4 regions of the Alishewanella sp. HH-ZS genome follow, and region 3 is predicted to be linked to each of the others. Evidence: predicted binding sites of a transcription regulator. Region 3 holds the regulator's gene; each other region holds the start of a gene.
The links. Region 3 encodes sigma-54, which starts transcription at its own class of promoters, with help from an activator protein. Its sites were predicted from a motif close to GTTGGCACGNNNNTNGNNT; they were not measured.
Positions count from the first base shown of each region.

Region 1 (2,195 bases), on a different contig from region 3:
TCCATCGCATCGCCTGGGTGGATCTTATTCTGAATACCGTCAATACCGGCCATTAACTGGGCAGCAAAGGCCAGATATGGGTTAGCGGCCGGATCCGGGAAACGACACTCAATACGACGGGCTTTGGCGCTTGGTACCAGCGGGATCCGGATTGACGCAGAACGGTTACGGGCAGAGTAAGCCAGCATCACCGGGGCTTCAAAGTGCGGAACCAGACGCTTGTACGAGTTGGTTGACGGGTTAGTAAAGGCGTTCAGCGCTTTAGCGTGTTTGATAATACCGCCGATGTAGTACAGCGCCAGCTCAGATAAACCGGCATATTTATCACCAGCAAACAGGTTGACGCCGTCTTTAGCCAGTGACTGGTGACAGTGCATACCTGAACCGTTATCGCCAACCAGTGGTTTTGGCATAAAGGTAACAGTTTTGCCATACAGGTGTGCCACGTTATGGATCACATACTTTAACTGCTGAATTTCATCGGCTTTTTTGGTTAAGGTATTGAAACGGGTCGCGATTTCGTTCTGACCGGCAGTGGCGACTTCATGGTGGTGGGCTTCGACTACCTGACCCATTTCTTCCAGTACCATACACATGGCGCTACGGATGTCATGGCCTGAGTCTACCGGTGGTAACGGGAAGTAACCGCCTTTAACGCCCGGACGGTGGCCCTTGTTACCCTCTTCGTAAGCGGTACCTGAGTTCCAGGCGGCTTCAGTAGAGTTAATCTTAAAGAATGAGCCCGACATATTGGTTTCGAAACGAATATCGTCGAACATAAAGAATTCTGGTTCCGGGCCAAACAGCACGGTATCGGCAATACCGGTTGACTTCAGATAGTCTTCGGCACGTTTGGCGATAGAACGTGGATCGCGGTCATAACCTTGCATGGTGCTTGGTTCAATGACGTCGCAGGTGATATTCAGCGTGGTTTCTTCAAAAAACGGGTCCAGCACGGCAGTGGTTGGGTCCGGTAACAGGATCATGTCTGAGTCATTGATACCTTTCCAGCCCATGATAGAAGAACCATCAAACATCTTGCCGTCTTCAAAGGTGCTCTCTGAGATCTGGCTGACCGGTACCGTTACATGCTGCTCTTTACCTTTAGTATCGGTAAAACGCAGGTCAACAAATTTAACCTCGTTCTCTTTGATTAATTTCAGTACGTTTTCTACAGACATGTATTCCTCCAAGTGACCCATTTTGAGCAAATATCCGGTTGGTTGCCCTGTTAAATGCCAGATATATGCCAATATCTTAAGATGTTGTATTTAATCGGTTTAATTTGCAAGGCTGCTGCGCCAAGCCTTAGTGTTGCACCAACTTGGTGCGCAAGCGCTTCATAATGGTGCTAAAGCTAACCCGTTTCAGTGTAGTCAATTATCGGCGGCGAAAAGGGGCTGCCGAAAAAAAATACCGAAATGCTTGCAGGAGTTTTTTGTTTCGGCGCGAAAACAGAGTAGAATATGCGCCCTTTAGTTTTTATTTGCGTTCGCCTGGTGGTCATTCTGGTCATCTAGTGCCACACAGAGGATAGTTATTCATGAGCGTCACAGCGTCATCCATCGACAAGCTTCGTAATATTGCCATTATCGCCCACGTTGACCACGGTAAAACTACTATGGTTGATAAGCTGTTGCAGCAATCCGGTACCCTGGATTCGCGCGCCAAGCTGCAGGAGCGGATCATGGACTCCAATGCTCAGGAATCTGAGCGGGGTATTACCATCCTGGCAAAAAATACGTCTGTACGCTGGAATGGCTATCAGATCAATATCCTGGATACCCCTGGCCACGCCGACTTCGGTGGCGAGGTAGAGCGGGTACTCTCTATGGCAGACTCGGTATTACTGCTGGTTGATGCCGTTGAAGGCCCGATGCCACAAACCCGCTTTGTGACGCAAAAAGCCTTTGCCCACGGTTTAAAGCCAATCGTCGTTATCAACAAAGTTGATAAGCCGGGTGCACGGGTAAACTGGGTTATCGATCAGGTATTCGATCTGTTCGACAACCTGGGCGCCTCAGATGAGCAACTGGATTTCCCAATCGTGTATGCCTCAGGCTTAAACGGCTGGGCATCGTTAGAAGCCGATGTGAAGAAAGACGATATTACTGATCTGTTCGAAGCCATCGTGAAATACGTTGAGCCACCGAAAGTTGAGCTGGAAGGCGAAACTCAGGTGCAGGTATCGCAAC
Region 1 covers NZ_LZEJ01000019.1:55,981-58,175, forward strand. Annotated here, with positions in the region: gene glnA (glutamate--ammonia ligase) at 1-1,181, opposite strand, end outside; gene typA (translational GTPase TypA) at 1,544-2,195, shown strand, end outside.
Region 1: the regulator sigma-54 is predicted to act here: its motif matches at 1,236-1,254, upstream of glnA (glutamate--ammonia ligase).

Region 2 (2,195 bases), on a different contig from region 3:
AATTAACAGAGCTCTGGGGGGTTGATAGTTCAGTATCGCAGTTTGGGATTTGGGGCAAAAAGCAAGACCTGACCCCAAAGACTCGCATATTTACCGGCTCGATAACCCAGTAGTTCGCAGAGGCAGCGGATTTTACGTTGGCTTAGCAGTTCAAGGTCGAAACGCTGGCCAATTTTAATATGACTAAGCCAATCTTTATTATTACCGCTAACTGTGGGGCTTTCTTCAAATAAAAGCAGTGAAGAGTCTGACATAAGCCGTCCTTGGACCTGAGATACAAACAACGGCTAATATGTTAGAAAAATCCAATTTATACAAGCTAAAGGCGCAGAAAATTTGTGCAGGAAAAGGCGGTAATTGATTTATTTACCTGGCGGCAAAAAATGAAGAACCGATGCAGCATTTTACTAACACTGCATCGGTTTGCATGATTTCAGCCGTATTAACAAGCCTGAGACTAACGACCTGATTGGCGCCGCAATAACAACAAGCCCGCAGCAAGTAAGGCCAGGCTGGCTGGAGCCGGTACCGGATTAGGTGTCGGATCAATACTGCCATTACGGGCATTAAAGATATAACGACCATCAAGATTGCTATTCAGGCGGTTGCTAATCAGTGCATTAGGGCCGCCATCTAAAAAGGCGCCGTTAATGGCTGAACCGGTTAGCTCAAAAAAAGTGCCGGCCAGACCGGTACCATTAGAGAAGCCAGCCCGCGCAGAGTTGCCGCCCAAGCCATCCGCATTGCCACCACTGGCAGTACCGGTTTCCCACTGAATTTTGTCGTAGTTAAAAATAATATCAAAATCACCTGCACCAATATCAGAGCGATCAACCAGGATTAGCTGAAAGCTATTTTTATTGGTATGTGCAGCCGAGCTGGAGTAATAGTCGACATCAATCCAGTTTACGCCAAAGGCGTTACGGCCATCCCATAAACCCTGACCATAAGTCACAGGGTTACCGCTATTGCGGGTATCAACGTCAGCAAAAAAGGGCGCAATAATTTGCCGGTTGGTCGCAGTCAGGTTAAAAGGAGTAAAGGTGCTGAGTGCACTGTCAAAAGTCACGTTACCGTTATTATTGACATACAGCTGGGTAAAGTTAACGCCGAAAAAATTTGCAGTAAAACCAAGATCTACCAAACCGGTTGAGCCATCGTCATTGCGGGCTAAAGTGGCACTGTCGAAACCACTAACAATAGCGGCTGAAGCAGGTAAAGCAGTAAAAATAGTAAGGCAGGCACCGAGGCAAAGCGTTTTTAAGTTCATATAAAGTCCTTTTAAATGGGAGTTAGGTGATGTCTTCAATACAATGCCAGAAGCATGCCAATTAAAATTATTGATTATTATCAATTACTTAATTTGTAAGGTGCCAATATTGTTGTAGATTTCGTTAAATAAGCTGACACCTAAAAATGAAATCAAAAATAGCACAATTTACAGTAGCAGCTTCGCTGTTACTGACCGCGTAAGGTGCGGTACAAGCAGCACCGGTATTTGATATCGGTATTCCAGCCAGCTGGTCTTGTCAGGGTAGCTGTGGCGCCAGTAGCGCTGACGGCGTAGTCACTCTGGCACCAAACGGTGGTAGTAACTATGCCTGGGTTTCTAGCTCTGGTGGGGTTGTAGGCTTAAGTTTGGCGGGTGTCGGTGGATCTGGTAGCCCGCAAAATGGCTCAGTATTACGCTTTGGCTTATTTAATGCCGGCGTCGATGATGTACTAAGCTTCTCTTTTAACTATATCACTTCAGACTGTTCCGGCTATGGTGACTGCGCCTGGGCGCGTTTATTGGATAGCAGTGCCAATCAGGTTGCGCTGTTATTTACGGCCCGAACCACACCAAATGGTTCTGTAGTACCAGGCTTTAGTATGCCTGCACCCAGTGTCACTCTTGACCCATTAACAGTTCCAATTATTTCTGGTGCACCTGTGTGGTCACCATTAGGCAGTTCTTCGGGTACCCGTTTTAATGCTGGCTGTGGCTATACCGGTTGGGTAAATACCAGCTTTAGTATTGCCAATACTGGCAGCTACTTTCTGGAGTTTGGTGTGGTAAACTGGTCTGACAACAATTTCCAGTCTGGCCTGGCGATTGATGCGGTAACTATTAATGGTACGCCAGTTGGCCCAGTTTCAGCTCCGTTCACCTTATTACTGCTGTCTTCTGGTTTGCTATTGCTGCGTCGTCGCCG
Region 2 covers NZ_LZEJ01000006.1:25,204-27,398, reverse strand. Annotated here, with positions in the region: gene A9165_RS03665 (nidogen-like domain-containing protein) at 458-1,270, opposite strand; gene A9165_RS03660 (NF038132 family protein) at 1,504-2,195, shown strand, end outside.
Region 2: the regulator sigma-54 is predicted to act here: its motif matches at 1,314-1,332, upstream of A9165_RS03665 (nidogen-like domain-containing protein).

Region 3 (2,195 bases):
TCGATGTCTGCGAAATAGCCTATATTGTCAGTCATGGTGAATTAATTGCCGCCGGCTCGCCGCAGGATGTGTTAGCGAATCAACAGGTCCGCGATGTATACCTGGGTGAGCAATTCAGGCTATAGTAGGGCAATCAGCGTCAAGTCCTCCACCCGCTGACACGGAAGGCGCAATCAGGCGGCACAGACCGCAGCCACTTCCAGGATGGAGGGGATATACTCAGGAGAGAATCAGACTTACATGAAGCCGTCTTTACAACTTCGCCTTGGCCAACAGCTAACAATGACGCCGCAGCTGCAGCAAGCGATCCGCTTATTGCAGCTTTCCACCATTGAGCTGCAGCAGGAAATTCAGGAAGCGCTGGATGCCAACCCCTTGCTTGAGCCCGACGACGACTTCGAACCGGGCACGCCCGAGACCGACCTGAGCCTGTCGAATATCAACCGTGAAGAAAGCAGCGGGTCAACGTCTGACAGTGAAGACTACCAGGCTGGTAATGACGATTATCCGGAATTTAATGACGTTAGTGAGCGCGATACCAGCGAGGCAATGGCCGAGCAGAATATCCAGGAGGACTTACCACTGGACAATAACTGGGACGATTTAGTCAGTGCCGCCCCGGTCAGCAATGGCGCCCTGCCAGACGAGGATCTGGTATATCAGGGCGAAACCACTGAAACCTTGCAGGATTATTTGCGTTGGCAAATGGACCTTACCCCTTTTTCTGAGACAGACCGCGCCATTGCCGAAGTCATTATTGAAGCCGTCGATGAAGCCGGTTTACTGACCATAGATGTGGAAGATATCTTAGCCTCACTGCAGCTGCCGGATGTCGAAGCCGATGAAGTCGAGGCTGTATTAAAACGGATCCAATTGTTTGACCCTGTCGGTGTGGCGGCCCGCTCAGTGAAAGAGTGCTTGCTGATCCAGCTACGGCAGTTTGATCCTGCCACCCCCTATTTAAATGATGCAAAACAAATAATCAGCGAATATACCGACTTTTTAGCTAACCGGGACTTTCGTTCTTTGATGCGGGTGACTAAACTCAAAGAAGATGAGTTAAAAGAAGTGATGCGCCTGATCCACAGCCTGAACCCGCGCCCCGGCGCCGATGTGATCAGGCAGGAACAGCAATATGTGATTCCTGATGTAGTGGTTACCAAGGTTAAAGGTCGTTGGCAGGTGGAGCTGAATCCGGATGCCATGCCCAAAGTGAAAATCAACCAGCAGTATGCTGCGCTGTCCAGAACGGTCAGAAGCAGTACCGACAGCCAGTTTATCCGCTCACATCTGCAGGAGGCGAAATGGTTTTTGAAAAGTCTGGAAAGCCGCAACGAAACCTTGCTAAAGGTCGCCAACTGTATCGTGCAACAGCAACAAGCCTTTTTTGAGCATGGCGAAGAGGCCATGAAACCCATGGTATTAAATGATGTGGCAGAAATGGTAAGTATGCATGAGTCAACAATTTCCCGGGTTACTACCCAAAAGTATATGCATACGCCGCGCGGAATTTTTGAACTTAAATTCTTCTTCTCCAGTCATGTTAGTACAGAGAGTGGTGGTGAATGTTCATCTACCGCCATCCGTGCCTTTATTAAGAAATTGGTGGCAGCAGAGAACCCGGCTAAGCCACTGAGTGACAGTAAGATGGCAGAAATCTTATCCGAACAGGGGATCAATGTCGCAAGGCGTACCATCGCCAAGTACCGTGAATCGCTGTTTATTGCGCCATCTAATCAACGAAAGACCTTGCTGTAAGTGTCTTAACAAGAAGGAAGAGTCTATGCAAATCAACTTAACTGGCCGTCATGTAGAAATTACCGACTCTCTGAGAGAATATGTAGACAGTAAATTTTCCAAGCTGGAGCGTCATTTCGAGAATATCAATAACGTGCATGTTATTCTGAACGTGGAAAAACTGAAGCAAATCGCTGAAGCCAAAGTACATTTGAACGGCGGTGAAGTTTTTGCTGTGTCAGAGGATGAAAATATGTATGCTGCAATTGACCAGTTAATTGATAAACTGGACCGGCAAGTGATTAAACACAAAGAAAAGTTGTCGCGACACTAACCATGATAAATTTAAGCGCTATGCTGGAGAAGAACTGCACCAAGAGTGCAGTTCTTTTTAACAGCAAAAAACGGATCCTCGAATATATTGCCGAGCTGGCTCATCAACAGCTGCCAGAGATGTC
Region 3 covers NZ_LZEJ01000014.1:41,844-44,038, reverse strand. Annotated here, with positions in the region: gene lptB (LPS export ABC transporter ATP-binding protein) at 1-125, shown strand, start outside; gene A9165_RS07500 (RNA polymerase factor sigma-54) at 241-1,758, shown strand; gene hpf (ribosome hibernation promoting factor) at 1,784-2,071, shown strand; gene ptsN (PTS IIA-like nitrogen regulatory protein PtsN) at 2,074-2,195, shown strand, end outside.

Region 4 (2,195 bases), on a different contig from region 3:
CCAGGCGGGTCTGATAGTTATGGTAAAAATACAGCGCAAAATCCAAAATGCTGCCCGGAATTTGCTCACCATCCAGCTCAATATGCTTTTCCCATAAGTGCAAACCGCGGACCCGGGCAATTAACAACGCCGGGTTGTCTTTTAACGCATAGTGTTTACCGCTTTGTGGATCGGTATAGCTGATAGTACCCAGATTAGCATCGCGCAGGTTGATTTGGCCCTCAATCACACCATCCCAGCTTGGCGTTTGTGAGTCTTCAAAGTCCGCCATAAAGACTTTGACATCGGCATTCAGGGCGTTAATGATCATCTTGCGATCCACCGGACCGGTAATTTCCACCCGGCGATCCAGCAAATCGGCTGGTAAGGGCGCAACCTGCCAGGCGCCGTCGCGGATGGCTTGGGTTTCAGGCAGAAAATCAGGTAAGGCACCGGCATCAAATTGCGCCTGCCGCTCTGCCCGAGCGGCTAACAGGGCTTTTAACCGGGGCCGGAATAGCTGTACCAGCTCGCTGACAAATTGACAGGCCGGTTCAGTCAGGATCTGCTGATAGGCATCGCTGATCGGCGCTTTAATGGTTAAGCCGCCACGGGTAATCGCTGTTGTCATGTTGCTGCCTCTGTACTGTTTCAGATGAAGTTACTATAAGCCGGATTTCTCCATAAAAGCCATTAATGGCGACTATGACAAGCATTCTTACAGAAAATATCAAAATCGTGGCGGCAACAATAATTGTGGCACAGCTTATGCTTAGACATCACTACCTTACAGGTCTTGTCAATTTTTCGTCGGAGGATGCATGGAATTTGTCATGCTGTTATTAGTTTTGCTGGTGGTGCTGGTCGCCCTGGTCGCCAGCCGTTTTATTGACAATAGTAATCCATTTCAGGTGCAGGCTAAACCAAGCTTGTTTAGTCCGGTCGAGCGCTCCTTTCTGAGTTTGCTGGAAAAAGCCGCGGCAGCTGATTACAAAATATTGAATCGGGTGAAACTGGCCGATGTACTGGAAGTACGGGACAGTGCTAATGACAAAACCCGGCGCAGCACGCTGTTAAAATTAAATGCCAAGTATCTGGATTTTATCCTGTGTGAGCCTGAATCGATGAAAGTAATCGCCGTAGTCGATCTGGTCAATGTACAGCACAGGGATGGTCATAAGGCGGTACCTGACTGGTTTGTCAGCGGTGCCCTGGAGGCAGCTGGTATCCCCTATCTGCGTATTGCCATTAAATCCGGTTATACTGTGACTGAATTACAGGCTGCGCTGGCGCAAAAACTAGGCAAGCCAGCGCCCAAGGTCGAACCGACGTTAAAGGGTTTAGTGAAAAAGGGGCCAACCCGACCAATCCGCTCGTTAAAGCCCACTACCGCAACCTTAGCAGCGCCTGCCTTGAGGGCAGTACCGGCGCTTTCACACTCACAAATTAAAGCGCAGTCTACTGCGCTGATCCAAGCTTCTTAACGCACAGGAGAAATGAGTCACTCCGCGCTAAGATCGAATGCCGCCTGCTGCAACAGGCGGCATTCACCCTTTTATTCAGCCTGCTATTGTCCCTGCCGCTAAAAATAACTAAAGTTAAAAACAACAACGCCGATATAAGATCGCCGTTAAGCTAACCGGAGGGAAAAATGAGTCAATCCGTTGGCGCCCTGGCGTCTGCTCAGGCCTTTGAGGTACTGGGTGCTGTTATGGCCAAGAAACAACAGAATCAGCAAGCACAAATGACCAATTTATTGGTGCAAAGTGCAATGCAAACTGTTGAACAAACCTCAATGGCACAGCCGGTGGGGAATCTGGGTCAAAATATCAATATCTCGGTATAGTCACCGACAGGTCACGGCGACAGTAAGCTCAGTTTACTGTCGCCGCCCTTTTTACCGGCGTTTAAAGCGCACCACTAATTCGTGTAACTCGCGCGCAATATGCTGCATTTGCACTGTCGTTGCGGCTGATGCATCAGCCTGTTGCAGGCTTTGCGTGGAAAGATCGGCAATATTTACCACCTGCTGATTAACACTTTCTGCAACATGCGCCTGTTGCTCGACCGCTGTCGCCATCTGCAGCGCCATCTGGGTAATCGCATTAACCGCTTCTGAGATACCATTTAGCATTTCGGCCGTTTGCCTGACTTGCTGTAAGCCACTTTCGGCGCCTTCCGTACCCGCAGCCGCCACCCGTACCGCATTGGTCGCT
Region 4 covers NZ_LZEJ01000024.1:1,076-3,270, forward strand. Annotated here, with positions in the region: gene aceB (malate synthase A) at 1-610, opposite strand, end outside; gene A9165_RS10745 (DUF2726 domain-containing protein) at 813-1,463, shown strand; gene A9165_RS10750 (hypothetical protein) at 1,631-1,825, shown strand; gene A9165_RS10755 (PAS domain-containing methyl-accepting chemotaxis protein) at 1,877-2,195, opposite strand, start outside.
Region 4: the regulator sigma-54 is predicted to act here: its motif matches at 735-753, upstream of A9165_RS10745 (DUF2726 domain-containing protein).